DNA from 3 places in the Streptomyces sp. NPDC046977 genome. Region 1 is predicted to be linked to each of the others. Evidence: predicted binding sites of a transcription regulator. Region 1 holds the regulator's gene; each other region holds the start of a gene.
What was found. The regulator HrcA, encoded in region 1, represses chaperone genes, less so after heat shock. The targets are predictions, from matches to a motif close to TTNGCACTCNGNNNNNCNGAGTGCNAA.
Positions count from the first base shown of each region.

Region 2: the regulator HrcA is predicted to act here: its motif matches at 6,085-6,111, upstream of groES (co-chaperone GroES).
Region 3: the regulator HrcA is predicted to act here: its motif matches at 7,494-7,520, upstream of groL (chaperonin GroEL).

Region 1 is NZ_JBEYWO010000010.1:166,267-176,022, reverse strand. Features, by position in the region: gene hemW (radical SAM family heme chaperone HemW) at 515-1,747, shown strand; gene ABZ883_RS17795 (DUF3097 domain-containing protein) at 1,748-2,578, opposite strand; gene ABZ883_RS17790 (MBL fold metallo-hydrolase) at 2,618-3,268, opposite strand; gene hrcA (heat-inducible transcriptional repressor HrcA) at 3,532-4,548, shown strand; gene dnaJ (molecular chaperone DnaJ) at 4,548-5,687, shown strand; gene ABZ883_RS17775 (nitronate monooxygenase) at 5,764-6,837, shown strand; gene ABZ883_RS17770 (16S rRNA (uracil(1498)-N(3))-methyltransferase) at 6,834-7,571, shown strand; gene ABZ883_RS17765 (PDZ domain-containing protein) at 8,060-9,756, shown strand, end outside.
Region 2 is NZ_JBEYWO010000003.1:289,383-299,138, reverse strand. Features, by position in the region: gene ABZ883_RS06415 (alpha/beta hydrolase) at 1-261, shown strand, start outside; gene tsaE (tRNA (adenosine(37)-N6)-threonylcarbamoyltransferase complex ATPase subunit type 1 TsaE) at 273-800, shown strand; gene ABZ883_RS06405 (hypothetical protein) at 935-1,114, shown strand; gene ABZ883_RS06400 (hypothetical protein) at 1,159-1,722, opposite strand; gene tsaB (tRNA (adenosine(37)-N6)-threonylcarbamoyltransferase complex dimerization subunit type 1 TsaB) at 1,861-2,514, shown strand; gene rimI (ribosomal protein S18-alanine N-acetyltransferase) at 2,532-3,026, shown strand; gene tsaD (tRNA (adenosine(37)-N6)-threonylcarbamoyltransferase complex transferase subunit TsaD) at 3,019-4,119, shown strand; gene ABZ883_RS06380 (hypothetical protein) at 4,116-4,367, shown strand; gene ABZ883_RS06375 (class I SAM-dependent methyltransferase) at 4,831-6,030, opposite strand; gene groES (co-chaperone GroES) at 6,260-6,568, shown strand; gene groL (chaperonin GroEL) at 6,693-8,321, shown strand; gene ABZ883_RS06360 (SDR family oxidoreductase) at 8,395-9,180, opposite strand; gene ABZ883_RS06355 (MOSC domain-containing protein) at 9,192-9,756, opposite strand, start outside.
Region 3 is NZ_JBEYWO010000002.1:299,248-309,003, forward strand. Features, by position in the region: gene ABZ883_RS03910 (hypothetical protein) at 1-360, shown strand, start outside; gene ABZ883_RS03915 (CU044_5270 family protein) at 339-1,259, opposite strand; gene ABZ883_RS03920 (RNA polymerase sigma factor) at 1,256-1,864, opposite strand; gene ABZ883_RS03925 (trehalose-6-phosphate synthase) at 1,953-3,413, opposite strand; gene ABZ883_RS03930 (glucosyl-3-phosphoglycerate synthase) at 3,796-4,773, opposite strand; SAM riboswitch class I at 4,942-5,069, shown strand; gene thrC (threonine synthase) at 5,088-6,380, shown strand; gene ABZ883_RS03940 (ubiquitin-like small modifier protein 1) at 6,431-6,709, shown strand; gene ABZ883_RS03945 (cold-shock protein) at 7,136-7,342, shown strand; gene groL (chaperonin GroEL) at 7,707-9,329, shown strand.

The sequences.
Region 1 (9,756 bases):
TCCCGTGTGCCCGGCACGGTAAGTGCAGGCCCCGCACGTTTGCCGTGGGGTCGGTGCCGCGCCGGGGTACGTCCTCAGCGCTCGCGGGTTACCCCCGCGATTCGTGTACCGCGGTCACCTCTCGTCGCTTCCGGGCGCACCCCGCCACACCCCCTCCCGGGCCGGTTGAGGCGACTTACGGCCGGTGGGGGGTCAGATGGGCACTTGCGTCGACCCCGGACCGCTTCTTCACCCACCCACCGGGGATCAGGCGCGATACGAAGCGGAGGGGGCGGGGGAGGTGGGGGCACCTCCCAGCGGTAGCTGGGGGAGGATGGTGTTTTGGACACTGGAGCATATTTGGGTGCGTGACCCGGAGTGCTGCAGGCGGGTGCCTGAGGCACCTAAATGTGCTGTCCGGAATGGCAGCCCCGGAGGGCCCGAACCCGGCCCCCGCACCACTTGCGTCGGGGCGCCCAGACCTTGCCGGGCACACAGGCGGGAGGGAGGGAAAAGAACCCGGCAGAATAGGCGTATGCCATCCGTACTGCCCGACGGCGAACCCATGCCCCAGAACGGCGCACTCCCCCCCACCGCCCTCGCCGGTGCGGAGCACCGCCCACTCGGGTTCTACCTGCACGTCCCGTACTGCGCGACCCGCTGCGGCTACTGCGACTTCAACACCTACACCGCCGCCGAGCTGCGCGGCACCGGTGGCGTTCTCGCCTCCCGCGAGAACTACGCGGAGACGCTGATCGACGAGGTCCGGCTCGCCCGGAAGGTGCTGGGCGACGACGCGCGCCGCGTCGAGACGGTGTTCGTGGGCGGCGGCACGCCGACGCTGCTGCCGGCGGCGGACCTGACGCGCATGCTGGGCGCGATCCGGGACGAGTTCGGCCTGGCGGAGGGGGCGGAGGTCACGACGGAGGCGAATCCGGAGTCGGTGGACCCCGCGTACCTGGCGGAGCTGCGGGCCGGGGGCTTCAACCGGATGTCGTTCGGGATGCAGAGCGCCCGGCAGCACGTGCTGCGGGTGCTGGACCGCACGCACACGCCGGGCCGGCCGGAGGCCTGTGTCGCGGAGGCGCGGGCGGCGGGCTTCGAGCACGTCAATCTGGACCTGATCTACGGCACGCCGGGGGAGTCGGACGACGACTGGCGGGCGTCCCTGGACGCGGCGATCGACGCGGGTCCGGACCATGTGTCGGCGTACGCGCTGATCGTGGAGGAGGGCACGCAGCTGGCCCGCCGGATCCGGCGCGGCGAGGTGCCGATGACGGACGACGACGTCCACGCGGACCGCTACCTGATCGCGGAGGAGCGGCTGTCGGAGGCCGGTTTCGACTGGTACGAGGTGTCGAACTGGGCGACGTCCACGGCGGCCCGCTGCCGCCACAACGAGCTGTACTGGACCGGTGCCGACTGGTGGGGCGCCGGACCGGGCGCGCATTCCCACGTGGGCGGCGTGCGCTGGTGGAACGTGAAGCATCCCGCGGCGTACGCGGCGGCGCTCGCGGAGGGCCGCAGTCCGGGCGCGGGCCGCGAGGTGCTGGCCGCGGAGGACCGCCGGGTGGAGCGGATCCTGCTGGAGCTGCGGCTCGCGGACGGCTGCCCGCTGGACATCCTGGCCCCGGCCGGGGCGGAGGCCGCCGGGCGCGCGGTGGCGGACGGCCTGCTGGAGCCGGGCGCGTACGAGGCGGGGCGGGCGGTGCTCACGCTGCGCGGGCGGCTGCTGGCGGACGCGGTGGTGCGGGACCTGGTCGACTGATCAGGCTCCCGGGGCGGTGACGAAGTCGATCAGCTCCTCGACGCGGCCGAGCAGTTCCGGCTGGAGGTCCTTGTAGGAGCGGACGGAGCCCAGGATGCGCTGCCAGGCGGCACCGGTGTTCTCCGGCCAGCCGAGCGCGCGGCACACGCCGGTCTTCCAGTCCTGGCCGCGCGGTACGGCCGGCCAGGCGGTGATGCCGAGGGAGGCGGGCTTCACGGCCTCCCACACGTCGATGTACGGGTGGCCGGCGACCAGCACGTGGTCCCCGGTGACCGAGGCGGCGATCCGGGACTCCTTGGAGCCGGGCACGAGGTGGTCGACGAGCACGCCGAGCCGGGCGTCGGGTCCCGGGGCGAAGGCGGAGACGATGGCGGGCAGGTCGTCGACGCCCTCCAGGTACTCCACGACGACGCCCTCGATCCGCAGGTCGTCGCCCCAGACCCGTTCGACGAGCTCGGCGTCGTGGCGTCCCTCGACATAGATGCGCCCGGCGCGGGCGACCCGGGCGCGGGCGCCGGGGACGGCGAGGGAGCCGGAGGCGGTCAGCCGCGGGCCGGAGGGGGCGGTGGCGCCGGGGCGCACGAGGGTGACGACCTTGCCCTCCAGGAGGAAGCCGCGCGGCACGAGCGGGAAGACGCGGTGCTTGCCGAAGCGGTCCTCCAGGGTGACGGTGGGGCCCTCCGCGGTCTTCTCGCAGCGGATCACCGCCCCGCAGAACCCCGTGGAGACCTCCTCCACCACCAGGTCGCGTTCGGCCGCGACCTCGGGCGCGGGCACGGACGGCCGCTTCCAGGGCGGGGTGAGATCGGCGTCGTAGTTCCGGCTGCGCATGCCAGGGATCGTATCCGGGCGCGGGTCCGCTCAAGCGGATCAGAACCGGGCGGCCAGCGCGTCCCGTTGGGCGCGGACGAAGCGCGCGTCGACCACCGCTCCGTGGCCGGGGACGTAGAGCGCGGTCTCGCCGCCCAGTTCCAGCAGCCGGTCCAAGGTGCCCGGCCACGCGCCGGGCGCCGCGTCCGGGCCGGCCTGCGGCTCGCCGGACTCCTCGACGAGGTCGCCGCAGAAGACCACAGTGGGCGTGCCCGGCACGATCACCACCAGGTCGTGGGTGGTGTGTCCCTCACCGGGGTGGACCAGCAGGGCCTCGCGGCCGCCGCCGAGGTCCAGCGCCCAGTGGCCGTCCACGAGGTGATCGGGAGGCACCAGGGCGTCCGCGGCCTCCTTCGCCGCGTCCTCGGCGACGCCGTACGCGATGGCGTCCAGGCGCAGCGCGTCGCGTTCGCGGTCCAGGTGGACGCCGAGGGTCATTTCCCCGTGGACCTGCGCGCCGGGGAAGGCGGCCGTGCCGAAGACGTGGTCGAAGTGACCGTGGGTCAGTGCGATGTGCGTCACGTCGCGTCCGGTCAGCTCCCGGACCCGGCGTCGCAGCCCGGCTCCCTCGGCGACCGAGGACCCGGTGTCGACCAGCAGGACGCCCTCGCCGCCGGTGACGACCCCGATGGTGACGTCGAGGAACGGCATCCGGCACCGCGCGACGCCGGGCGCCAGTTGCTCCCAGCCGCCGAAGGTCCCCGGTGCCGCCGGTGTCGTGTCCACACGGCGACGGTATCCCCGCCGGGGCGGCCCGTGCGCGCTACGGTGACCGGTCGAGGGGGGTCCGGGTGCGGACCGCCCTTGCCGAGGTCTTGCCTCCCCGCCGTACACTGACTTGGGGAAAGCTGGCACTCGCTCGCAGGGAGTGCCAGGGCAGGGAAAACGACCGACGACTGGAGGTGGACGCCGCAATGCTGAGCGAACGACGGCTCGAAGTGCTGCGGGCCATCGTCCAGGACTACGTGGGCACCGAGGAGCCGGTCGGCTCCAAGGCGCTCACCGAACGCCACCGGCTGGGTGTGTCCCCCGCCACGGTGCGCAACGACATGGCGGTGCTGGAGGAGGAGGGCTACATCCAGCAGCCCCACACCAGCGCCGGCCGGGTGCCGACCGACAAGGGCTACCGGCTCTTCGTCGACCGGCTCACGAACGTCAAGCCGCTGTCGGGCGCGGAGCGCCGGGCCATCGGGAACTTCCTGGACGGCGCGGTGGACCTCGACGACGTCGTGGCCCGCACGGTGCGGCTGCTGGCGCAGCTGACCCGGCAGGTCGCCGTCGTCCAGTACCCGTCGCTGACCCGCTCGACCGTGCGCCACGTCGAACTGCTGGCCCTGGCGCCGGCCCGGCTGATGCTGGTGCTGATCACGGACACCGGCCGGGTCGAGCAGCGGCTGGTCGACGCCCCCGCGCCGGTGGGCGAGACCGTGCTGGCCGATCTGCGGGCCCGGCTCAACAGCCGGGTGGTGGGCCGCCGCTTCGCCGACGTCCCGCAGCTGGTGCAGGACCTCGCGGACGGCTTCGAGCCCGACGACCGGCCGACCGTGCAGGTCGTGCTCGCCACACTGCTGGAGACCCTGGTCGAGGAGACCGAGGAACGGATCATGCTGGGCGGCACCGCCAACCTGACCCGTTTCGGCCATGACTTCCCCCTCACGATCCGCCCGGTCCTGGAGGCGCTGGAGGAGCAGGTCGTGCTCCTGAAGCTGCTGGGCGAGGCCGGGGATTCGGGCGTGACCGTGCGAATCGGTCACGAGAATTTCCACGAGGGCCTGAACTCCACATCCGTCGTCTCCGTCGGCTACGGTTCGGGCGACGAGGCGGTCGCGAAACTTGGCGTGGTCGGCCCGACCCGCATGGACTACCCCGGAACGATGGGAGCGGTACGCGCAGTGGCACGTTACGTCGGACAGATCCTGGCGGAGTCGTAGTGGCCACCGACTACTACGCCGTGCTCGGCGTGCGCCGCGACGCGAGTCCGGACGAGATCAAGAAGGCCTTCCGCCGTCTCGCGCGCGAGCTGCACCCGGACGTCAATCCGGACCCGAAGACGCAGGAGCGGTTCAAGGAGATCAACGCCGCCTACGAGGTGCTCTCGGACCCGCAGAAGAAGCAGGTCTACGACCTCGGCGGCGACCCGCTGTCCGCCAACGGCGGCGGCGCCGGTGCGGGCGCGGGCTTCGGCCAGGGCTTCGGCAACTTCAGCGACATCATGGACGCCTTCTTCGGCACGGCGTCCCAGCGCGGCCCGCGCTCGCGCACCCGGCGCGGCCAGGACGCGATGATCCGGCTGGAGATCGAGCTCGACGAGGCCGCCTTCGGCACGACCAAGGACATCCAGGTCGACACGGCGATCGTCTGCAACACCTGCCACGGCGAGGGCGCCGCCCCCGGCACCTCCGCGCAGACCTGCGACATGTGCCGCGGCCGCGGTGAGGTCTCGCAGGTCACCCGGTCCTTCCTCGGCCAGGTCATGACCTCCCGGCCCTGCCCCCAGTGCCAGGGCTTCGGCACCGTCGTGCCGAACCCGTGCCCCGAGTGCGCGGGCGACGGCCGGGTCCGCTCGCGCCGCACGCTGACGGTCAAGATCCCCGCCGGCGTCGACAACGGCACCCGCATCCAGCTCGCGGGCGAGGGCGAGGTCGGCCCCGGCGGCGGCCCCGCCGGCGACCTGTACGTGGAGATCCGCGAGCTGCCGCACGCGGCCTTCCAGCGCCGCGGCGACGACCTGCACTGCACTGTCACCCTCCCGATGACGGCGGCGGCGCTGGGCACCAAGGTGCCGCTGGAGACCCTGGACGGGCTGGAGGAGATCGACATCCGGCCGGGCACGCAGTCCGGCCAGTCGATCCCGCTGCACCAGCGCGGCATCACGCATCTGCGGGGCGGCGGCCGGGGCGACCTGGTCGTGCACGTCGAGGTGCAGACCCCGGGCAAGCTCGACCCGGACCAGGAGGAACTCCTGCGGCGGCTGGCGAAGCTGCGCGGCGAGGAGCGGCCCATGGGCCAGTTCCAGCCGGGCCAGCAGGGCCTGTTCTCGCGGCTGAAGGACGCCTTCAACGGCCGCTGACGCGGCATGCGCGAGGTGCGGGCACCCGCCCGCGCCTCGCGCGGCCGTGCGCCCGGTCTCGTGAAACGATGGACGCATGGCCGCGCTGACCGATCTCTCGACCCTCGCCGCGCATCCGGTGGTGCAGGCGCCCATGGCCGGCGGTACGTCCACGCCCGCGCTGGCGGCGGCCGTGGCCGAGGGCGGCGGCGTCGGCTTCCTGGCGGCCGGTTTCAAGACCGCGGAGGGCATGCGCGAGGAGATCGCCCGGATCAGGGGACTCACCTCCCGGCCCTTCGGTGTCAACGTGTTCATGCCGCAGCGCGAGACTGCCGACCCGGCGCGCGTCGAGGAGTTCGCCGCACGGGTGGCCGGCGACGCCGGCCACTACGGAACGTCCCTGGGTGACCCCGCCACCGGCGGCGACGCCGTGCTGGAGGACGCGTACGGGGCGAAGATCGCGGCCCTGCTGGAGGACCCCGTCCCCCTGGTCAGCTTCACCTTCGGATGCCCCGAACCCACCGTGCTGCGCGGCTTCGCCGACGCCGGCACCGTCACCGTCGTCACCGTGACCTCCGTCGCCGAGGCGCGGGCCGCCGAGGAGGCGGGCGCGGCGGCGGTGTGCGTGCAGGGCTCCGAGGCCGGCGGCCACCAGTCCACGCACCGCGACGACCCGGAGCGCGACGGCACGGAGACCGGGCTGCTCGCCCTGGTGCCGCAGGTGCGGGCGGCCGTGTCGCTGCCCCTGGTCGCGGCGGGCGGCATCATGCGCGGCGAGCAGATCGCCGCGGTGCTGGCGGCGGGCGCCGACGCCGCCCAGATGGGCACCGCCTTCCTGGCCTGCCCCGAGTCGGGGGCGCACCCCGTGCACAAACGGGCCCTGACCGACCCGGACTTCACAGCGACCCGGCTGACCCGCGCGTTCACCGGCCGCCCCGCGCGCAGCCTGGTCAACCGGTACCTGCGCGACCACGACCGGTACGCCCCGCCCGGCTATCCGCGCATCCACTTCCTGACCGCCCCCGTGCGCGCCGCCGCCGCGAAGGCCGGCGACCCCGCGGCGATGGCCCTGTGGGCCGGCCAGGGGCACGCCATGGCCCGCGACCTGCCCGCCATCGACCTCGTACGGCTGCTCGCGGCCGAACTCGACTCCGCCCGGAGCGCTTTGTGACCGCCCCTGTTTTTGTCGTCGAGCCCGACGCCCTGGGCCCCGCCCGCATCACCCTCTCCGGCCCCGAGGGGCGGCACGCCGTCTCCGTACGGCGGCTGCAGGTCGGCGAGGAGATCGTGCTGACCGACGGTCAAGGGCGGGGCGCGCACGGCGTCGTGGCCGCCGTCGACGGCAAGGACACGCTCGAGGTCGACGTCACCGGCGTCCGCGAGGAGCCCGCCCCCCACCCGCGGATCACGGTCGTGCAGGCACTGCCCAAGGGCGACCGCGGCGAACTGGCCGTGGAGACCATGACGGAAGTCGGCGTCGACGCGATCGTGCCGTGGGCCGCGTCCCGCTGCATCACGCAGTGGAAGGGCGACCGCGGCGCCAAGTCCCTTGCCAAATGGCGCTCCACCGCCCGCGAGGCCGCCAAGCAGGCCCGGCGGCTGCGCTTCCCCGACATCGCCGAGTTGGTGACCACACGTCAACTCGCGCCGCTGCTGGCGGGGGCGGCCTTCGCCGCCGTCCTCCACGAGGAGGGCTCCGAGCCGCTGGCCTCCGCGGGCCTTCCCGCGGACGGCGACATCGTCCTGGTCGTCGGGCCCGAGGGCGGAGTCTCCCCCGAGGAACTCGACGCCCTGGCCGCCGCCGGGGCCAAGCCGTACCGGCTCGGCGCGAGTGTGCTGCGCACCTCGACGGCGGGGGTCGCGGCGACGGCGCTGCTGCTGGGGCGGACGGGGCGCTGGGGTTGATTCCCCTTTTTTGTGTTCGCTCGCCTCCGGGCGCTTTGGTCCGGTGCCGACGCTCCTTGACGCTGCGCTTCCTCGTTCCTCGGTCGCTTGGTCTCGTCGCTTTCGGCACCGGCGCGCCCTTTGGCTCGCTCACGGGGGGTGGGGGTGTGCCCTCGGGCACTTGGATCCTGCGTCGGCTGCGGGCGGTACCGGTCGCAGGGGCGTTGCTTTCGCACCGGCGCGCCCCCTTTTTTGTGTTCGCTCTGCCTCCGGGCGCTCTGATCCGGTGCCGACGCTCCTTGACGCTGCGCTTCCTCGTTCCTCGGTCGCTTGGTCTCGTCGCTTTCGGCACCGGCGCGCCCTTTGGCTCGCTCACGGGCTGTAGGGGTGGGCCCACGGGCACCTGGATCCTGCGGCGGGGGCGGATGGGGGGCGCGACCGTGGTTGGGAGCGGCAAATGAGATCCAAAAGCCCTGACCCACAGGCCACGGGGTGGTTAGTGTGACGGCGTGACGCAGCCTTCGTACCTCCGCTTTCCGCATCTGCACGGCGACCTGATCACCTTCACCGCCGAGGACGACGTCTGGGCGGCCCCGCTCGACAGTGCCGGCCGGGCGTGGCGCGTGAGTGCGGACAACATGCCGGTCGCCCACCCGCGGTTCTCGCCGGACGGCGAGCACGTGGCCTGGAGCTCGACGCGCGACGGGGCGCCGGAGATCCATGTGGCGCCGGCCGACGGCGGCCCGTCGAAGCGGCTGACGTACTGGGGCGCCGGGCGCACCCTCGTGCGGGGCTGGACGGCCGACGGCGAGGTGCTGGCCATCAGCCCGCAGGGGCAGGCGTCGTCGCGCCGGAGCTGGGCGTGGGCGGTCCCGCTGGACGGCGGGCCGGCCCGGCAGTTGCCGTACGGGCCGGTCGGGGACGTCGCGTACGGGCCGGACGGCGCCGTGCTGCTGCTGTCGGCCACGATGGGCCGCGAGGCGGCGGCGTGGAAGCGCTACCGCGGCGGCACGGCGGGCAAGCTGTGGATCGACCGTACGGGGAGCGGGGAGTTCGAGCGGGTCCACGCGGATCTGGACGGCAATCTGGAGTGCGCGATGTGGGTGGGGGACCGCCTGGCGTTCCTCTCCGACCACGAGGGCGTGGGCGCGCTGTATTCCAGCCTTCCCGACGGGAGCGACCTGCGGCGGCACACCGCCGTGGAGGCGGGCGGCTTCTACGCCCGGCAGGCCACGACCGACGGCACCCGGGTGGTGTACACCAGCACCGGGCGGCTGTTCCTGCTGGACGACCTCGACGGCGCCGAGGCCCGCCCGCTGGAGGTGCGCCTCGGCGGCCAGCGCACGGATCTGCAGCCGCATCCCGTTCATGCCGGCAGTCATCTCGGCGACGCGCGCCCGGACCACACCGGCCGCGGCAGCGCCGTCGAGGTGCGCGGCACCACGCACTGGGTCACCCACCGGGGCGGTCCCGCGCGGGCGCTGGCCGCCGAGCCGGGGGTGCGCACCCGGCTGCCGCGGGTGTTCGGCGGCGAGGGCGACCAGCAGGTCGTGTGGGTGACGGACGCGGAGGGCGAGGACGCGCTGGAGATCGCGCCCGCCGCGGGCGGGGTCCCCGCGCCGCGCCGGCTGGCCGCGGGGCGGCTCGGCCGTGTGCTGTCGATGGCCGTGTCCCCCGACGGCCACCGGATCGCGGTCGCCTCGCACGACGGCCGGGTGCTGCTGGTCGAGGCGCAGACCGGTGAGGTGCGCACGGTCGTGGAGAGCGCGTACGGTCACGCCCGCGGTCTGGCCTTCTCGCCGGACTCCGCGTGGCTGGCCTGGTCGCAGCCGGGGCGGGAGCCGCTGAGCCAGCTCAAGCTGGCGTCGACCGCCGATCTGACCGTCGTCGACGCCACGCCGCTGCGCTTCAACGACTTCTCGCCCGCCTTCACCGCCGACGGCAAGCACTTGGCCTTTCTGTCCGAGCGGTCCTTCGACCCGGTCTACGACGAGCATGTCTTCGACATGGCCTTCCTCGCCGCCTGCCGCCCGCACCTGATCACCCTCGCCGCCACCACCCCCTCGCCCTTCGGCCCGCAGCTCCACGGCCGGCCCGTGGACTCCTCGGCGGAGGAGAAGGACGGCGACGACCGCGGCCAGGAGGAGGCCAAGCCCAAGGGCGAGTCCCGCAAGGAGGACGGCGAGGAGCGTCCCCGCGTCCCCGT
Region 2 (9,756 bases), on a different contig from region 1:
CTGCTGACGCCCAGTGAGCACAGCCGGGCCATCGCCGAGCGGCTGCCCGACACCGAGCTGGTCGTCGTCCCCGGCGCCGGCCACCTGGTGATGCTTGAGCAGCCGGACCTGGTCAACACGCATCTCGCCGCGGTCCTCGCCGAGGCGGCGGACGCCTCGCGCGCGCCCGTGCCGCAGGCGCTGCGCGAGCTGGCCGCGGCGCGGCCGGCGGTGCCGCGGCAGCAGGGCCGGTCCGACCGGACGGTCACCGGCGGCGCGTAGCATTCGGGCCCATGGGCATGGAAGCCATCGGCAGGGAAGCGATCCGGGTCGTCGTCAGGACCCCCGAGCAGATGCGGGAGCTGGGGCGGCGCCTCGCACCACTGCTGCGGGCGGGTGATCTCGTCCTGCTCAGCGGGGATTTGGGCGCGGGCAAGACGACACTGACCCGCGGCCTGGGCGAGGCCATGGGCGTGCGCGGCGCGGTGACGTCGCCGACCTTCGTGATCGCGCGGGTCCATCCGTCGCTGACCGGCGGTCCGGCGCTGGTGCACGTCGACGCGTACCGGCTCGCCGGCGGCCTGGACGAGATGGAGGACCTGGACCTGGACGTCTCGCTCCCGGAGTCGGTCGTGGTCGTCGAATGGGGCGAGGGCAAGGTCGAGGAGCTGTCCGAGGACCGCCTCCAGCTGGTGATCCACCGTGCGGTGGGCGAGATCGCGTCGGGGAACGGGCAGGAGGACCACGACGTGCGCGAGGTGGTCGTCACCGGGGTCGGCGCCCGCTGGGCCGGGGAGAACCTGGTGGCGCTGGGGGCGTAACCGTTCCGACAAGCTGTCGGGAAGATGTTGCGCCGGGCACGGGTCACGTGTTCTTCTGGAGGTGCGAGGAGAAGTTAGGGCTGCCTAACCTCCAGCCCCTCGGACCACACCGCCCCCCGCCCCAGGAGGCAACCATGTCGGCCCACAAGGTGCCGGAGCCGGAGCCGGGCTACTCGGTGGAGGCACTGCTCGCCGCGTGTGCCGCGGCGAACGCGGTCAGTACGCCCCCTACGCCGCCGGAGCAGCCGGCGGAGCCCGGCGCCCCGGACCAGCAGGCCCCCGAAAGGACGGCCCCCGAGGCGGACGCGGCCTAAGTCGTTCACTCGGTCGGGTGATTCCCTGGCGCCGGCGTGCGGGCTCAGCGGACGACGACGACCTTGGTGTCGATCGTGGCGAACTTCCACAGGGCCATGCCGTCCGGGCGCTTCTCGCGGATGCCGCCCGTCTGCTGCGAGGGGTCCGGCTTGGGCAGCGAGCCGTCACGGGCGGCGCTGAAGCCGACGATCACGTTGTCCACCGACGCGAAACGCACCACGTGCTCGATCGGGACCCCGTCGCCGCCGGTGCCGCTGGCGCTGCGCGTCGTCACGTCGTACGTCCCCGGGTCCGGGTCCACCGTGCCCGGCACGACGACGTAGGTGCGGCTCACCGTGCCCGCGTCGCCCACCAGCCAGACGCGGTCCTGGCGCAGGGAGTACACCACGCGGCGGCCGCTGCCGGAGGCGGCGGGCAGCAGGAGCTTCTTTCCCGCGGAGGGGGACGTGGTGCCCGAGGGCGAGGTGCCGTCGTCCGTGGACACCGCCGCGCCGCCCGCGGTCACCTCCGTGGCGGAGCTGGAGGCCTGGACGGCGAGCACGCCGACGGCGGCCAGGGCGGCTGCGGTCAGTCCGGCCACGATCGTCCCTGAACCGATCCTTGCCACGGGGTCCTCCGGAAGTGGGGGCGTCAGACTCAGGTTGACGTTAGCAGCCGGTGCGGGCGGGACCCGAGCGCCGCCCCCGTACCGGCGGGGACCCCGGTGGCGGCAGGGCCGCCCCGGTGAACGCCGTAGGCTGAACGCGTGCTGCTGCTTGCCTTCGACACCGCCACCCCCGCCGTGACCGTCGCCCTGCACGACGGGCAGCGCGTGCTCGCCGAGTCGACGGAGATCGACGCGCGCCGGCACGGCGAACTGCTCATGCCCGCCGTGGACCGCGTGCTGCGGGAGGCGGGCACCGAGCCGGCCGACCTGACCGGACTGGTGGTCGGCGTCGGCCCCGGTCCCTACACCGGCCTGCGCGTGGGCCTGGTGACCGCCGCCGCCTTCGGGGACGTCCTCGGGGTGCCCGTGCACGGACTGTGCACGCTGGACGGCCTGGCCTACGCCGCCGGGATCGACGGTCCCTTCGTCGTGGCCACCGACGCCCGCCGCAAGGAGGTCTACTGGGCCCGCTACGAGGGCCCGCGCGACCGCGTCGGCGACCCGGCGGTGGACCACCCGGCCGAGATCGCCGAACACGTCGCGGGCCTGCCCGCGGTGGGCGCGGGCGCCGCGCTGTACCCGGGCGTCTTCACCGACGTCCGCCCGCCCGCCGACCAGTCCGCCGGCGCGCTCGCCGCGCTCGCCGCGGCGAAGCTGGCCGAGGGCGAGGACTTCCTCCCCCCGCTTCCGCTCTACCTGCGCCGCCCCGACGCGCAGGTGCCGGCCGGATACAAGGCGGTCCTGCCGCAGTGACCGCCGTCCTGCGCGAGATGCGCTGGTGGGACCTGGAGCCGGTGATGGAGCTGGAGCACCTGCTCTTCCCCGACGACGCCTGGTCGCGCGGCATGTTCTGGTCCGAGCTCGCCGACGCCCGGCACCCGGCCGCGACCCGGCACTACGTCGTCGCCGAGAAGGACGGGCGCCTGGTGGGCTACGCCGGTCTGGCCGCCGTGGCCGGCACCGGCGACGTGCAGACCATCGCCGCCGCCCGCGACCAGTGGGGCACCGGCCTCGGCGCCCGCCTGCTGCGCGAACTGCTCCACCAGGCCACGTCGTTCGAGTGCCACGAGGTGCTGCTGGAGGTGCGGGTCGACAACATCCGCGCCCAGCGGCTGTACGAGCGCTTCGGCTTCGAGCCGATCGGATTCCGGCGCGGCTACTACCAGCCCGGCAACGTCGACGCCCTGGTCATGCGGCTCGGCGATCTGACGGCGGACACACGAGAAGCACCAGGTCTACAAGGAACTGAGACGACCCATGGCTGACGAGCCCCTTGTCCTCGGCATCGAGACGTCCTGCGACGAGACCGGTGTCGGCATCGTGCGCGGACACACGCTGCTGGCCGACGCGATCGCGTCCAGCGTGGACGAGCACGCCCGATTCGGCGGCGTCGTCCCCGAGGTCGCCAGCCGCGCCCACCTGGAGGCGATGGTCCCCACCATCCGGCGCGCGCTGAAGGAGGCCGGCGTCGCCGCCTCCGACCTCGACGGCATCGCCGTCACCGCCGGACCCGGCCTGGCGGGCGCGCTGCTGGTCGGCGTCTCGGCCGCCAAGGCGTACGCCTACGCCCTCGGCAAGCCGCTGTACGGCGTGAACCACCTCGCCTCCCACATCTGCGTCGACCAGCTGGAGCACGGCGCCCTCCCCGAACCCACGATGGCGCTGCTGGTCTCCGGCGGGCACTCCTCGCTGCTGCTGGCACCCGACATCACCGGCGACGTCCGGCCGCTCGGCGCCACCATCGACGACGCGGCGGGCGAGGCCTTCGACAAGGTCGCCCGCGTGCTGGGCCTCGGCTTCCCCGGCGGCCCCGCCATCGACCGCGTCGCGCGCGAGGGCGACCGGGCCGCCATCCGCTTCCCCCGCGGCCTCACAGGCGGCCGGGACCCGCTGTACGACTTCTCCTTCTCCGGGCTGAAGACGGCCGTGGCCCGCTGGATCGAGTCCAAGCGCCGCGAGGGCGAGAACGTGCCCGTCGCCGACGTCGCCGCCTCCTTCCAGGAGGCCGTGGCCGACGTGCTGACCCGCAAGGCCATCCGCGCCTGCAAGGACAACGGCGTCGACCACCTCATGATCGGCGGCGGTGTCGCCGCCAACAGCCGGCTGCGCTCGCTCGCGCAGGAGCGCTGCGACGACGCGGGCATCGTGCTGCGCGTACCGCGGCCCAAGCTGTGCACCGACAACGGCGCGATGGTGGCGGCACTCGGCGCGGAGATGGTCGCCCGCAACCGCCCGTCCTCGACGTGGGACCTCCCGGCGGACTCCTCGCTGCTGGTCACCGACGTGTCCGTGCCCGGGCACACCCACGACCACGACCACGTGCACGAGCTCAGCAAGGACAACCTCTACTCGTCATGACGGTCGCCCTGATGTGGGAGGCCCGCGCCGTGGAGGGCGGCGGGCCCGAACTCCTCGCGTGGGTCCGCGCCCGGACGCTGACGCCCGCCCCGGTGCGCCGGGAGAGCTTCTCGGCCCCGCAGGACCGGGTGCTGGTCATCACCTGGTGGGATGCCGCGTACGACGCGGAACTCCCCGAACTGCCGGATCCGCCGGAGGCGCTGTGCCGGCGGGGTGTCCACCGCTGGCGCTTCGAGTCTGTGGCCTGAGGTGCGCTGCGCTTCGCTGTGCCTGGGTTTTTCCCCCGCCCTCCCGCCCTCCCCCAACCTTCGGCCGGGGGGACCCCCACAGCGCTCGCGGGTTACCCCCTCGATTCGTGTACCGCGGTCTCCGCTCGTCTCCCCCAGCTACCGCTGGGAGGTGCCCCCAGCGGGCGCACCCCGCCACACCCCCTCCCGGGCCGGTAGGGGCGGCTTACGGCCGGTGGGGGGTCGGATGGGCACTTGCGTCGACCCCGGACCGCCTCTTCGCCCACCCACCGGGGATCAGGCGCGGAGACTACGGAGGGGGCGGGGTCGTAGGGGTGGCGTTCTGGACTGTGGAGCATATTTGGGTGCGTGACCCGGGGTACGCAGCCGAGAGTGCTTGAGGCACCTAAATGTGCTGTCCAGAATGGCAGCCCCGGAGGGCCCGCACCCGGCCCCCCAACGACTGGCGTCGGGGCACCTGACTTCACAGGGCACACGGGCGGGAGGGCGGGGGAACAGGTGAGCCGAGCAGCATGCTGGGCGCACCCGCGACCCGGGTCAGGAAGACCGTCACCGCATTGGGCCCCTGGGCCCTGACCCTGCGGCGCAACTCCTCCGGCTCGACGGCCGAGCCGCGCTTCTTGACCGTGAGCACGCCCACCTCCCGTTCCCGCAGCAGCGCCTTGAGCCGCTTGAGGCTGAACGGCAGCACGTCGGTGATCTCGTACGCGGTCGCCCACGGCGTCGCCCGTACTTCGTCGGAGGTGACGTACGCGATGGTCTCGTCGATGAGCCCGCCCCCGACCTGCGCCGCGACGTCCGCGACGAGGTGGGCCCGGATGACGGCGCCGTCGGGTTCGTAGAGCCAGCGCCCGACCGGGCGCACCGCGGGGTCGGGGAGGCCCGCGGCGGGCAGGGAGGCGCCGGAGGGCAGCAGGGTCGCCCGGCGGGTGCCCGCGGCCGTGCCGAACCAGAGCACGGCCTCCTTCACGTCGCCGCGGTCGGAGACCCACTCCGCCTCCGCGTCCTGCGGCACCGCCTCGTGGGGGATGCCCGGCGCGACCTTGAGCGCGGCCAGCGGCGCCTTTCGTGCGGCCGCGACGGCCCACGACAGCGGCGGGGAGTACGCCTCGGGGTCGAAGATCCTGCCGCGGCCCCCGCGCCGGGCGGGGTCCACGAACACCGCGTCGAAGCCGTCCGCGGCCACCTCGGTGACGTCGGCGCAGCGCACCTCGATGCGTTCGGAGAGCCCCAGCGCCCGCGCATTGGCCCGGGTCACCGCGCAGGTCAGCGGATCGCGGTCGACGGCCAGCACGTCCACGCCGGCCCGCGCCAGCGGGATCGCGTCGCCGCCGATGCCGCAGCACAGGTCGGCCAGCCGCCGCACGCCGAGGGCCGCGAACCGTTCCGCGCGGTGCCGGGCCACCGATGCCCGCGTCGACTGCTCCACTCCGTGGGGCGTGAAGTACATCGCGTACGCGTCCTCGCCGAACTTCGCCTCGGCCCGCTGCCGCAGCCGCGCCTGGGTGAGCGCCGCGGAGACCAGGGCCGCGTCGTGCTCGCGCCGCAGGCGGGTCGCGGTGGCGATCTCGTCCGCGGGGTCGTAGTCGCGGAGGGCGGCCAGCAGCCGCTGCCCCTCGTCGGTCAGCAGGGCGGAGAACGCGTCGAGATCCACGTCGTCCATTGTCCCGCGCCGCGGTCGCTGCCCCGGTCCCGGGCGACCGCGTACGGCGCGGCGTTGGCACTCCGCTTGACCGAGTGCTAAGCGCGTCATAATCTCAGACCTGGCACTCAGCCCTGCCGAGTGCCAATAACAAAGCGACGGGCAGGTCCGGCACCCGCGACGACGGGCCTACCAGGTCGCCACCCCAGACAGACACTCCCGTGAGCCCTTTGAAGGGGGAGGTCGGATCGTGACGACCGCCAGCACCAAGGTTGCCATCAAGCCGCTCGAGGACCGCATCGTGGTCCAGCCGCTGGATGCCGAGCAGACCACCGCCTCCGGCCTGGTCATCCCGGACACCGCCAAGGAGAAGCCCCAGGAGGGCGTCGTCCTGGCTGTCGGCCCGGGTCGCTTCGAGGACGGCAACCGCATCCCGCTCGACGTCAAGGTCGGCGACATCGTGCTGTACAGCAAGTACGGCGGCACCGAGGTCAAGTACAGCGGCGAGGAGTACCTCGTCCTCTCGGCTCGCGACGTCCTCGCGATCGTCGAGAAGTAAATCCGGCGCCGCTCGTAACCGAGAAATGCCGTGACCACGCCCCGGGCACACCGAGTCCAAGCACGGACCGGGGGCCCGGGGCGCGGTCTTTGACGAGAACCCAAAGACGAGGAATTCCGCCGGTATGGCCAAGATCCTGAAGTTCGACGAGGACGCCCGTCGCGCCCTTGAGCGTGGAGTCAACAAGCTCGCCGACACCGTGAAGGTGACGATCGGCCCCAAGGGCCGCAACGTCGTCATCGACAAGAAGTTCGGCGCCCCGACCATCACCAACGACGGCGTGACCATCGCCCGTGAGGTCGAGATCGACGACCCGTACGAGAACCTCGGCGCGCAGCTGGTGAAGGAGGTGGCGACCAAGACCAACGACATCGCGGGTGACGGCACCACCACCGCCACCGTGCTCGCCCAGGCGCTCGTGCGCGAGGGTCTGCGCAACGTCGCCGCCGGCGCCTCCCCGGCCTCCCTGAAGAAGGGCATCGACGCCGCCGTCAAGGCCGTCTCGGACGAGCTGCTCGCCTCGGCCCGCCCGATCGAGGGCAAGGACGACGTCGCCGCCGTCGCCGCGCTGTCCGCCCAGGACAAGCAGGTCGGCGAGCTGATCGCCGAGGCGATCGACAAGGTCGGCAAGGACGGTGTCATCACCGTCGAGGAGTCCAACACCTTCGGTCTGGAGCTGGACTTCACCGAGGGCATGGCCTTCGACAAGGGCTACCTGTCGCCGTACTTCGTGACGGACCCGGAGCGCCAGGAAGCCGTCCTGGAGGACCCGTACATCCTCATCACCCAGGGCAAGATCGCCTCCATCCAGGACCTGCTCCCGCTGCTGGAGAAGGTGCTGCAGGCCGGCGCCTCCAAGCCCCTGCTGATCATCGCCGAGGACGTCGAGGGCGAGGCCCTGTCCACCCTGGTGGTCAACAAGATCCGCGGCACCTTCAACGCGGTCGCGGTCAAGGCCCCCGGCTTCGGCGACCGCCGCAAGGCCATGCTGGGCGACATCGCCGCCCTCACCGGCGCGACCGTCGTCGCCGAGGAGGTCGGCCTCAAGCTCGACCAGGTCGGCCTGGACGTGCTCGGCAACGCCCGCCGCGTGACCGTCACCAAGGACGAGACCACCGTCGTCGACGGTTCGGGCGACTCCTCGGAGATCGAGGGCCGGATCAACCAGATCAAGGGCGAGATCACCACCACGGACTCCGACTGGGACCGCGAGAAGCTCCAGGAGCGCCTCGCCAAGCTGGCCGGCGGCGTGTGCGTCATCCGCGTCGGCGCGGCCACCGAGGTCGAGCTCAAGGAGAAGAAGCACCGTCTGGAGGACGCCATCTCCGCGACCCGCGCCGCGGTCGAGGAGGGCATCGTCTCCGGTGGTGGCTCCGCGCTCGTCCACGCCGTCAAGGTGCTGGAGGACAACCTCGGCAAGTCCGGCGACGAGGCCACCGGTGTCGCGGTCGTCCGCCGCGCCGCGGTCGAGCCGCTGCGCTGGATCGCCGAGAACGCCGGCCTGGAGGGCTACGTCATCACCTCCAAGGTCGCCGAGCTGGAGAAGGGCCACGGCTTCAACGCCGCGACCGGCGAGTACGGCGACCTGGTGAAGGCCGGCGTCATCGACCCGGTCAAGGTCACCCGCTCCGCCCTGGAGAACGCCGCCTCCATCGCCTCCCTGCTTCTCACCACCGAGACCCTCGTGGTGGAGAAGAAGGAGGAGGAGCCCGCCGAGGCCGGTCACGGCCACGGTCACGGCCACTCCCACTGAGTGCGCCCGAAGGCCCCCGTTCCCGGTGCGGGAACGGGGGCCTTCGGCATGCCCGGTGAGCCTTCCGGCCGCGTCAGTCCCGGGGGTAGAGAGGACCGAAGCGGCGTCCCGCCGACGCGGAGACCGAGCCCATGGCGCCGCTCGGGGCGAACTTGGCGGCGAGCGCCGCGGCCTTGTAGCGCGGGTCGGGCACGCTGAGCGTGCGGCCGCGGGCCAGGTCGCGGATGGCGGCGGCGACCACCTTGTCGGCGTCGAGCCACGCCCAGGAGGGGATGCCGGAGGTGTCCAGGCCGGCCCGCTCGTGGAACTCGGTGCGGACGAAGCCCGGGCACAGCGCCATCAGCCGCACCCCGCTGCCGGACAGTTCGCGGGCCGCGCCCCGGGTGAAGCTGACCACCCACGCCTTGCTCGCGCCGTACGTGCCGCGCGGCACGAAGGCCGCCACCGAGGCCACGTTGACGATGAACCCGCGGCGGCGCTCCTTCATGGCCGCGGCCGCCGCGCCGGTCAGCCGCAGCACGGCCTCGCAGTGCACCTTGAGCATGGTCAGCTCCTCGGCCATGGGGACGTCGCCGAAGGCACCGCGGTTGCCGAAGCCCGCGTTGTTGACCAGTACGCCGACCGGGCGCTCGCGGTCGCCCAGCCGGCTCTCCACCGCCTCGATGCCCTTGTCCGTCGAAAGGTCGGCGGGCAGCACCTCCACGGTCACCGCGTAGGTGCGGCGCAGCTCGGCGGCGCGTTCCTCCAGTCGCTGCTCGTCGCGCGCGACGAGGACGAGGGCGTGGCCGTCGCTCGCGAGCCGGCGGGCGAAGGCCGCGCCGAGGCCCGCGGTGGCTCCCGTGATGAGTGAAGTCGTCATGCCCCGAAAGGCTAGTGGGACGGTGTGCGCCCGCGCGCCGCGGCGCGGATCTCCTCCGGGAGCGCGTCCGCCGCCAACAGAGCCGGGAGCAGGCCGGGTTCCAGGGTGACCGCCCGGAAGACCAGGGCGACGGTCACCGCGTGGCCGGGGCGGTGGACGACCTCCACCGGGTCGCCCGCGCGGATCCCGCCCGGTTCGGCCACCCGCAGGTAGGCGCCCGGCAGTGCGGCGCGGGTGAACCGCCGGAGCCAGCCGGCCTCGTCCAGCCAGCCCTGGAAGGTGCCGCAGGGAATGCGCGGGCAGGACACCTCCAGGACCGCGCCCGCCGGGCCGCCGATCCGCCAACGTTCGCCGATCAGCGCCCCGTTGACGTCCACGCCGAGGGTGGTGAGGTTCTCCCCGAACATGCCGTCGCGCAGGTCCCGGCCGAGTTCGCGCTCCCAGCCGTCCAGGTCCTCGCGGGCGTAGGCGTAGACGGCCTGGTCGGGGCCGCCGTGGTGGCGTACGTCGTACGCCCGGTCGCCGGCCAGGCCCACCGCGCCGGTGCCCTTGGGGCCCGGCGCGGTCACGGCCACC
Region 3 (9,756 bases), on a different contig from region 1:
CTGCTGCTGGCCCACCCGCGCGGGCACGGCGCGGCCGGGCTCGCCGCGCTGCTCGGCCTGACCGAACCGGGGCGGCGCCTGCCCGACCTGGGCGAACGCGTCACCGTGCCCGGCCCCGGCCGGGCGGTCGTGCACGGCGAAGCGGGCGGCTGCCTGCTCGAAGCCGCCGTCGGGGAGCGGTGGTCCGCGTTCGTGGCGGACGGCGGCCCGGTCGCCCTCGTCGTCGGCCTCGAACCGCTTGCCCGCCGCGCCCCGCTCGCGGAGGTGGAGCACTACCTCGCCACCGGAGCGCTGACCGCCCGCATCCGGCTGGGCATCAGCCGGCGGCGGGCGGCCGCTCAGCCGTGCACAGGGGGCTGACCGGCCCGGTCGGCGATCCCCACCTCGATCACCGCGGTCCGCGTCGTCCCCAGGAACGCCAGCGAGGACGGGTCGAAGACCCACGTCGTGTCGCGCCGCGACCCGAAGAACGTCAGGCCCACCCCGCGGCGGCCCGCGCCGTCCGCCGTGTGGTTCACGACCACCATGCCGGGCAGCAGGGAGGCGGCCCGGTACAGCGCGGAGTTCAGGCTGGGGACGAGGAGGGAGTCCGGCAGCATCGCGCCGATCGACTCGAAGACCGCCTCCTCATGGGTCGGCCCCTGGCCCGTGGTCCGCGCGTACAGCGCGCGCAGCAGCGCGGCCGGATCGGTGGGCAGGGCCGTGAGCTCGCGGTAGGTGGTGCCGTTCGGGTCGGCGTCCAGGCTCATGTCGATGTGGCCGGTGGCACCGCCGTCCGCGGGGATCGCGCGGATACGGGCCAGGCCCTTGCGGCGGCCGTCCACGGCGTGCCAGTCCTCGCGTTGGGCGAGGGTGTCGCCGGCCGGCAGGAAGTCGGCGAAGTACCGCTTGGCGCCCCGGACTTCGGTGTAGACGTACTGGTCGTCGCGGACCGCGGCGGCCGGGCGCGAGTCCGCCGCCAGCGCGATCCGGGCGAGCAGCACCTCGGCCCGGTGCCGCTGGGCCGCGCTGACGGCGGGGCCGTCGTCGAGGATCCCGCCGGCCTCGACGCCGGCCAGGACGGCGAGCGCCAGTGCCGCGGGGACACCCGTCGTGAGCAGCCGGTGCCGTATCCGGGAGCGCAGCGGCCGCGGAGCCGGCTTCGCGTCCCGGGCGATCTCGCGCAGCAGGTGCTCCTTGAGCACCCGCTCGCGGGCCGGCGGGAGGACCGGGTCGCCCGGCGGGGGCAGCAGTTCCACCAGTTCGGCGTGCTCGTTCACCGGGGCTCCCTCCCGACCTGCTTCTCCGGCGCCGGACGCCGCCCCGCGGCGGCCCGGCCCCGCGCCAGCTCGTCCTCCGTCAGCTTCCGCAGCCGCTCCCGGGCCCGGAACAGCCGCGAGCGGACCGTGCCGACCTTGATGCCCAGCGCCTCGGCCGCCGCCACAGAGTCCAGCCCCGCCCACACGCACAGCGCGAACACCTCGCGTTCCGGCCGCCGCAACTGCTCCAGCGCCCGGCGGGCGGCACCGAGCTGTTCGGCGTCCGCGAGCCGGTCCGCGAGCTCGTCCGCGAAGTCCGGCACCGCGTCGCGCAGCGGCAGCCGCGCCAGCGCGCCCTGATGACGCCGGGCGGCACGGGCCGTGTTGCGCATGACGTTCGTCGCGATGCCCAGCAGCCACGGCTGGAGGCTGTCACCGTCCACGCGCACCCGCTCGCGCGTCCGCCACGCCTCCAGGAACGTCAGCGACACGATGTCCTCGGCCGTCGCCCAGTTGCCCAGCACCCGCACGGCGTGCCGGTGCACCACGCCCGCGTGGTCGTCGAAGAGCTGCGCGAACGCGGCCGGGTCCCCGGCCCGCACCCGGGCTCGCAGTGAAAGCTCCACGTCAGTTCCTGTCCGGCCGCCGCCCCGCGTCGCGGTGACGTGTGTCACCCAGGAGAACGTACCGCCCGCCCCGGTGGCTCAACGCGGGTCAGTCAAGAGCGTGCAGCTGGTCCAGGAACCACCGCTGCGGCGGCAGCGCGGTGGCCGCCGCCACCAGGCGCTTGGTCGCCTCGGCGCGCTCCCCGTGGGAGAGCGAGAGGGCCTGGTGCAGCGCACGGGCGGTGGCCAGGATGTCGTAGGGGTTCACCACGAAGGCGTCGTCGCCCAGCTCCTCGTAGGCGCCCGCCTCGCGCGACAGCACCAGGGCGACACCGTCGTCGGCGACGACCGGGATCTCCTTGGCCACCAGGTTCATGCCGTCGCGGATCGGGTTGACCAGCGCCACGTCGGCCAGCCGGTACGCCGCCAGCGAGCGCGCGAAGTCGTCCTTGACGTGCAGGATCACCGGCTCCCAGCCCGGGGTGCCGAACTCCTCGTTGATCTCCTCGGCCAGATCGGAGACCTCGTCGGTGTACTCGCGGTAGATCGCCAGGTCGTGCCGCGACGGATAGGCGAACGCGATGTGCACCACGCGGCCCAGCCACTCGGGACGGTCGCGCAGCAACTGCGCGTACGCCAGCAGGCCGCGCACGATGTTCTTCGACAGCTCGGTGCGGTCCACCCGCACGACGACCTTCCGGTCCGGGCCGCCCACCGCCTCCCGGAGCACCGCCAGGCGCTCCTCCACGTCCGGCCGGTGCGCCCGCTCCCGCAGGAACTCCGCGTCCGCCCCCAGCCCGTGCACCCCGATCCGGGTGGTGCGGCCCTGGTGGGTCACCGACAGCGCGTCCCCGTCCCGGCTCACGGACGCGCCCAGCACATCGGCACAGCACGCGGCGAACGCCTCCGCCCAGCGCCGGGTCAGGAACGCCGCCCGGTCCGCGCCCAGGATGCCGCTCAGCACCTCGGCCGCCACGTCGTCCGGCAGCAGCCGGAAGTAGTCCGGCGGCGCCCACGGCGTGTGCGAGAAATGGCCGATCCGCAGGTCGGGGCGGCGCGAGCGGAGCATCTGCGGCACCAGCGTCAGGTGGTAGTCCTGCACCAGGACGGCCGCGCCCTCCCCGGCCTCCTCCGCCAGCGCGTCGGCGAACGCGCTGTTGTACGCCACGTACGCCGCCCACTGCTCACGGAAGTCCTCGTCGAAGACGGGCTCCAGCGGCGTCTGGAACAGCAGATGGTGGACGAACCACAGCACGGAGTTCGCGATCCCGTTGTACGCGGACGCGAAAGTGTCCGCCGGGATGTCCAGCATGCGCACCCGCTGGTCGCCGGTGTCCTCCGCGGCCAGCCGCCCGCTCCCGTCCGCGGTCCGCAGCACGGCCGCGCGGTCGCCGTCACCGAGCGCGGCGCACACCCACACGGCGTCCGTGTCCGGCCCGATCGCGCTCAGTCCCGACACGAGACCGCCGCCTCCGCGCCGCGACTCCAGCGTCCCGTCCTCCCGGAGGCTGTACGAGACGGGCCCGCGATTGGACGCCACCAGAACCCGCGCGCCATGCGATGCGACCATGCCGCCAGCCTAGCCACGCATCCCCACCCGCAAACGTGTGCGCTACGCCACCCGAGCGTCCCCAGGGCCGCAAGGCCCTGCGCCCCCCTCAGGGGCGCGGGGAACTGCGCGCCCAGCCACGACGCACCGGCACGAAGCACACAACGCTCACCCCTCAGGGGCGCGGGGAACTGCGCGCTCAGCCACATCCCACCGGCACAGTGGGCACGACGCCCACCCCCTCAGGGGCGCGGGGAACTGCGCGCCCAGCCACATCCCACCGGCACAGTGGGCACGACGCCCACCTCCTCAGGGGCGCGGGGAACTGCGCGCTCAGCCACGACGCACGGGCACGAAGCACACAACGCTCACCCCCCAGGCGCGCGGGGCGAAGCCCCGAGCCTCAGGCGACCTCACGCCCCCGCACATACTCGGGCACCGTCATCATGGGCGGCCGCTCCTCCGTCGTGACCTCATGCACCCGCGGAGCGAACCCCTCCGCGGTCCGCTCGAACTGCGTGAGGACGGGCCGCACCAGATGCCCCCGCGCCAGCCGCGTCTGCGCCGTGCGATAAATCGTCGCGGCCATGCGACCCAGCGCCTGCCCGTCCTGGTGCCGATGGTGCCGTACGCCGACGTCGACCTGCGCGAGCGCGTCGAGCCCGACCGCGTTGAGCGCGTCGATGAGCAGCCCCAGTTCGACGCCGTACCCCACGGGAAACGGCAGCCGCTCCAGCAGGGACCGCCGCGCCGCGTACTCGCCGCCGAGGGGCTGCACGAAGCCCGCGAGCTGCGGCCAGTGCAGATTGAGCAGGGGCCGGGCGACCAGTTCCGTGACGCGTCCGCCGCCCGTCGGCTCCACCGTGCCGCCGGCCTCCAGGGGCCGGTCGTACATCGCCTTGACCAGCTGGACGTCCGGCTCCGTGAGCAGCGGCCCGACGATCCCGGAGACGAAGCGCGCGTCGAATTCGCGCAGGTCGGCGTCGATGAAGCAGACGATCTCGCCGCGCGTCGCGAGCAGTGAGCGCCACAGCACCTCGCCCTTGCCGGGTACGGCCGGCAGCCGCGGCAGGATCGCGTCGCGGTGGACGACGGTCGCGCCCGCCTCCGCGGCGACCGCGGCGGTCCCGTCCGTGGACCCCGAGTCCAGGACGACGAGCTCGTCGACCAGCGGCACGGCCCCGGGCGCGTCGGACATCAGCGCGCGGCGGATCTCCGTGACGATCGCCCCGACCGTGGCCTCCTCGTCGAGCGCGGGCAGCACCACGCTCACCGTCCCGTGCGGGCCCGCGGCCCGCTTCGCGGCGAGGAGCTGGCTCAGCGGCCGGCGCTCGGCGGTCCAGGACCGCCGCCGCAGCCAGCCGGCTACCTCGTCCAGCACTGCGTTGCTCCGTTTCTGCCCCTCTTCGGCCTGTCTCGAAGGACGGACGGGCTGTGACCAGGTTCGAGGTCGTCGGTTACAGTCGTGAACACGAGGCATGACCATCGTATGTCCGCGGTGATCGCGCCTCGCACGACAAATGCCCGGGCCCCGCGCCCGGTGCCATACCGCTCATCCAGAGGGGCAGAGGGAACGGCCCGTTGAAGCCCCGGCAACCCTCCCGCCGACCGCGAGGTCCAGGTGGGGAAGGTGCCAATTCCGTCTCGCGGCGAGATGCGCCGCGAGGAAGATGAGGAGAAAGGGCCTCGCCTGACATGGCTGCGCAGACTGCTGTCACCGACGTCGCGTCCACGGATTCCCCCTTCGGACCCGCTTCCGCACTGTCCTGCCGGGAGTGCGGCGAACGCTTCCCACTGAGCCCGATCTTCGCGTGCGAGGTCTGTTTCGGGCCGCTCGAAGTGGCCTACGACCTTCCCGCCGGCGATCCCGAGACGCTCCGCAAGCGCATCGAGTCCGGTCCGAACAACATCTGGCGCTACGCGCCGCTGCTGCCCGTCCCCGCCGACGTGGCCACCAAGCCCAATCTGAACCCCGGCTTCACCAAGCTCGTCAAGGCCGACAACCTCGCCCGTGAACTGGGCGTCACCGGCGGCCTGCACATCAAGGACGACTCCGGCAACCCCACGCACTCCTTCAAGGACCGTGTGGTCGCCATCGCCCTGGAGGCCGCCCGCACCTTCGGCCTGACCACGCTGTCCTGCTCCTCCACCGGCAACCTCGCGGGCGCGGTGGGCGCCGCGGCGGCCCGCGCCGGCTTCCGGTCCTGCGTCTTCATCCCGCACGACCTGGAGGAGGGCAAGGTCGTCATGGCCGCCGTCTACGGCGGCGAACTGGTCGGCATCGAGGGCAACTACGACGACGTCAACCGCTTCTGCAGCGAGCTGATCGGCGACCCGATCGGCGAGGGCTGGGGCTTCGTCAACGTCAACCTCCGCCCGTACTACGGGGAGGGCTCCAAGACGCTCGCGTACGAGATCTGCGAGCAGCTCGGCTGGCGGCTGCCGGACAACCTCGTCATCCCGATCGCCTCGGGCTCGCAGCTGACGAAGATCGACAAGGGGCTCCAGGAGCTGATCAAACTCGGCCTGGTCGAGGACAAGCCGTACCGCATCTACGGCGCCCAGGCCGAGGGGTGCTCCCCGGTGTCCACCGCCTTCAAGGCCGGGCAGGACGTCGTGCGCCCGCAGAAGCCGAACACCATCGCCAAGTCGCTCGCCATCGGCAACCCGGCGGACGGCCCCTACGTGCTGGACATCGCCCGGCGCACCGGCGGCGCGGTCGAGGACGTCACCGACGAGCAGATCGTGGACGCCATCAAGCTGCTCGCCCGCACCGAGGGCATCTTCGCGGAGACGGCGGGCGGCGTGACCGTCGGTGTCCTGAAGAAGCTGATCGAGAGCGGGCAGTTGGACCCGGCCGGCGAGACGGTCGTGCTCAACACCGGTGACGGGCTCAAGACCCTGGACGCCGTCGCCGCGACCTCCCGGCCCACCGCCACCATCCGCCCGAGCCTCGACGCGTTCCGCGCCGCCGGCCTGGCCGGCTGACCCCGGCCGCCGATCGCCGTCCGTCCCGATACGAAGGTGAAGCCCGCATCATGAGCGCGAACGTCCGCATCCCCACCATCCTCCGCCCCTACACCGGCGGCCGGGCCGAGGTCCCCGCCGAGGGCGGCACGCTGGCCGAGGTCATCGCGTCGCTGGAGAACAACCACCCCGGCATCGCGGCCCGTGTCCTGGACGACACGGGCAAGCTCCGCCGCTTCGTGAACGTCTATGTGAACGACGACGACGTCCGCTTCTCCGAGGGCCTGCAGACCGCGGTGGCCGAGGGCGCGTCCGTGTCGATCATCCCCGCGGTCGCCGGGGGCTGTTGAGCCGCCTGCGCCGCGGAACGGGCAGGGGTGCCGGGAGTTGCTCCCGGCACCCCTGTGTGCGTGAGGGGTAGTTGAAGGGCTGTACAGTTGTTCCAGAGGCTCGCAACCCTCTGCAACGCTCTGCGTAAACCCTCTTCCCGGGGCGTCCTTGTCGACGATTTATCGCCAAATTCCTGCGATGATTGTCGTGTTGGCGTCATATGTCCCGCCCGACTTGCCCCGGATCATTGGCCGATCGAGCCGTTCTTCCCTTTCCTCCTGCCCGGATTTCTCGTCGGATTGACCTGTTGCAGACAGCGTTCGTGCAGATACATTCAGCCGCGGTCGACGCGTTCCGGCGCACGCCCCCTTGGCTGTAGGGGGTGAGGTCTGACCCGGGTCCGCGAGGTGCGGGCCTGCGAAAGGCCAGCAATAGGGGAGTTAGGAATGGCTCAGGGCACCGTCAAGTGGTTCAACGCGGAGAAGGGCTACGGCTTCATCGCGGTCGACGGTGGTGCGGACGTCTTCGTGCACTACAGCGCGATACAGATGGACGGCTACCGCACCCTCGAGGAAGGTCAGCGGGTCGAGTTCGAGATCTCGCAGGGCCAGAAGGGGCCGCAGGCGGACATGGTCCGTCTCGCCGCCGGCTGACGCCGCGCACCGGCCACGGAGCGCCTCGCACCGACGCGCTCAAACGTACATGTCAAGGCCCGCCCTCTGAACGGGGGCGGGCCTTCGTCTGTCCGGCGCCCCCCGCCCGCCCCCGCCCGCCCCGGCACCTGACGGGAGACCGGCCGAGCGGCTTGCACTCTCCTAGGGCGAGTGCTAATCATTGGCGTTAGCACTCTGACGTTGAGAGTGACAAAGGACCGAGTGGGTGAGGCCCGCTCGACCGCCGGAAAGGAACCGGCGGAAGGGCAGGCCGTCCGTCGCGGGCGCCGGCGCGGTCCTGGAGTAATCCTTCCCCGCAGCCGTGCGCCGCGGGGGGACCCCAAGTCCGGGAGGACCACTTCACATGGCCAAGATCATCGCGTTCGACGAGGAGGCACGGCGCGGTCTCGAGCGCGGGATGAACCAGCTCGCCGACGCCGTCAAGGTCACCCTCGGCCCCAAGGGCCGCAACGTCGTCCTCGAGAAGAAGTGGGGCGCCCCCACGATCACCAACGATGGTGTGTCCATCGCCAAGGAGATCGAGCTCGAGGACCCGTACGAGAAGATCGGCGCGGAGCTGGTCAAGGAGGTCGCGAAGAAGACGGACGACGTCGCCGGTGACGGCACGACGACCGCGACCGTCCTCGCCCAGGCGCTGGTCCGCGAGGGCCTGCGCAACGTGGCCGCGGGTGCGAACCCGATGGCCCTGAAGCGTGGCATCGAGGCGGCCGTCGAGGCCGTTTCCGCCGCCCTGCTCGAGCAGGCGAAGGACGTGGAGACCAAGGAGCAGATCGCCTCCACCGCCTCCATCTCCGCCGCTGACCCCCAGATCGGCGAGCTCATCGCCGAGGCGATGGACAAGGTCGGCAAGGAAGGCGTCATCACCGTCGAGGAGTCCCAGACCTTCGGTCTGGAGCTGGAGCTCACCGAGGGTATGCGCTTCGACAAGGGCTACATCTCGGCGTACTTCGCCACCGACCTGGAGCGTATGGAGACCGTCTTCGACGACCCGTACATCCTGATCGTCAACTCCAAGATCTCCGCGGTCAAGGACCTGCTCCCGCTGCTGGAGAAGGTCATGCAGTCCGGCAAGGCGCTGCTGATCATCGCCGAGGACGTGGACGGCGAGGCCCTGTCGACCCTCGTGGTCAACAAGATCCGCGGCACCTTCAAGTCCGTCGCCGTCAAGGCCCCGGGCTTCGGCGACCGCCGCAAGGCCATGCTCCAGGACATCGCCATCCTCACCGGTGGCACCGTGGTGTCCGAGGAGGTCGGCCTCAAGCTGGAGAACGCCGGTCTGGAGCTGCTGGGCCGCGCCCGCAAGGTCGTCGTCACCAAGGACGAGACCACCATCGTGGACGGCTCCGGCGACGCCGACCAGATCCAGGGCCGGGTCAACCAGATCCGCGCCGAGATCGAGAACAGCGACTCGGACTACGACCGCGAGAAGCTCCAGGAGCGCCTCGCCAAGCTGGCCGGCGGCGTGGCCGTCATCAAGGCCGGCGCGGCCACCGAGGTCGAGCTCAAGGAGCGCAAGCACCGCATCGAGGACGCGGTGCGCAACGCCAAGGCCGCCGTCGAGGAGGGCATCGTCGCCGGTGGTGGCGTGGCTCTGCTCCAGGCGTCCAACGTCTTCGAGAAGCTCGAGCTCGACGGCGACGAGGCCACCGGTGCGGCGATCGTGAAGCTGGCCCTGGAGGCCCCGCTGAAGCAGATCGCGGTCAACGCCGGCCTCGAGGGCGGCGTCGTGGTGGAGAAGGTCCGCAACCTCACCCCGGGTCACGGCCTCAACGCCGCGTCCGGCGAGTACGTCGACCTCATCGCCGAGGGCATCATCGACCCGGCCAAGGTGACGCGCTCCGCGCTGCAGAACGCGGCGTCCATCGCCGCGCTCTTCCTCACCACCGAGGCCGTCATCGCCGACAAGCCGGAGAAGGCCGCGGCCCCGGCCGGCGGCGGCATGCCGGGCGGTGACATGGACTTCTGATCCCGCGAGGGTTCAGCAGTACACGAACGAGGGCGGCACCCCCACGGGGTGCCGCCCTCGGGCGTTCCCCGTCCCCGCCTCCCGGCGCTGAGCGATGAGGCGGCCCTCGCGGCCGCCTGCCCCCGGCCTCGCCGGCGGCCCGCGCCGGCTGCGTACGGCCGCCGCGCCGACCGGGCCCGACCAGCCGCCCGTGGCGGACCGTGGCGCGTCCGGATTTCGCCTGCCGGACGGACACGACGGTGCTGAGGTGCGGCCTCTCGGGCGGCCCGCCCGGCTCCCCACCGACGAAGCGGTCCGCAGCGGCTCAGCGGGCGCGACTCCGGGGTGGAACGGGAGGCCGAGCCCTACGACCGACTCACGGAAGAGGTCCGCCGTGAGAGCGGCAGGAACTGGTCGAGCTGATGCCGGGCGCGACGCGGTCGCGACC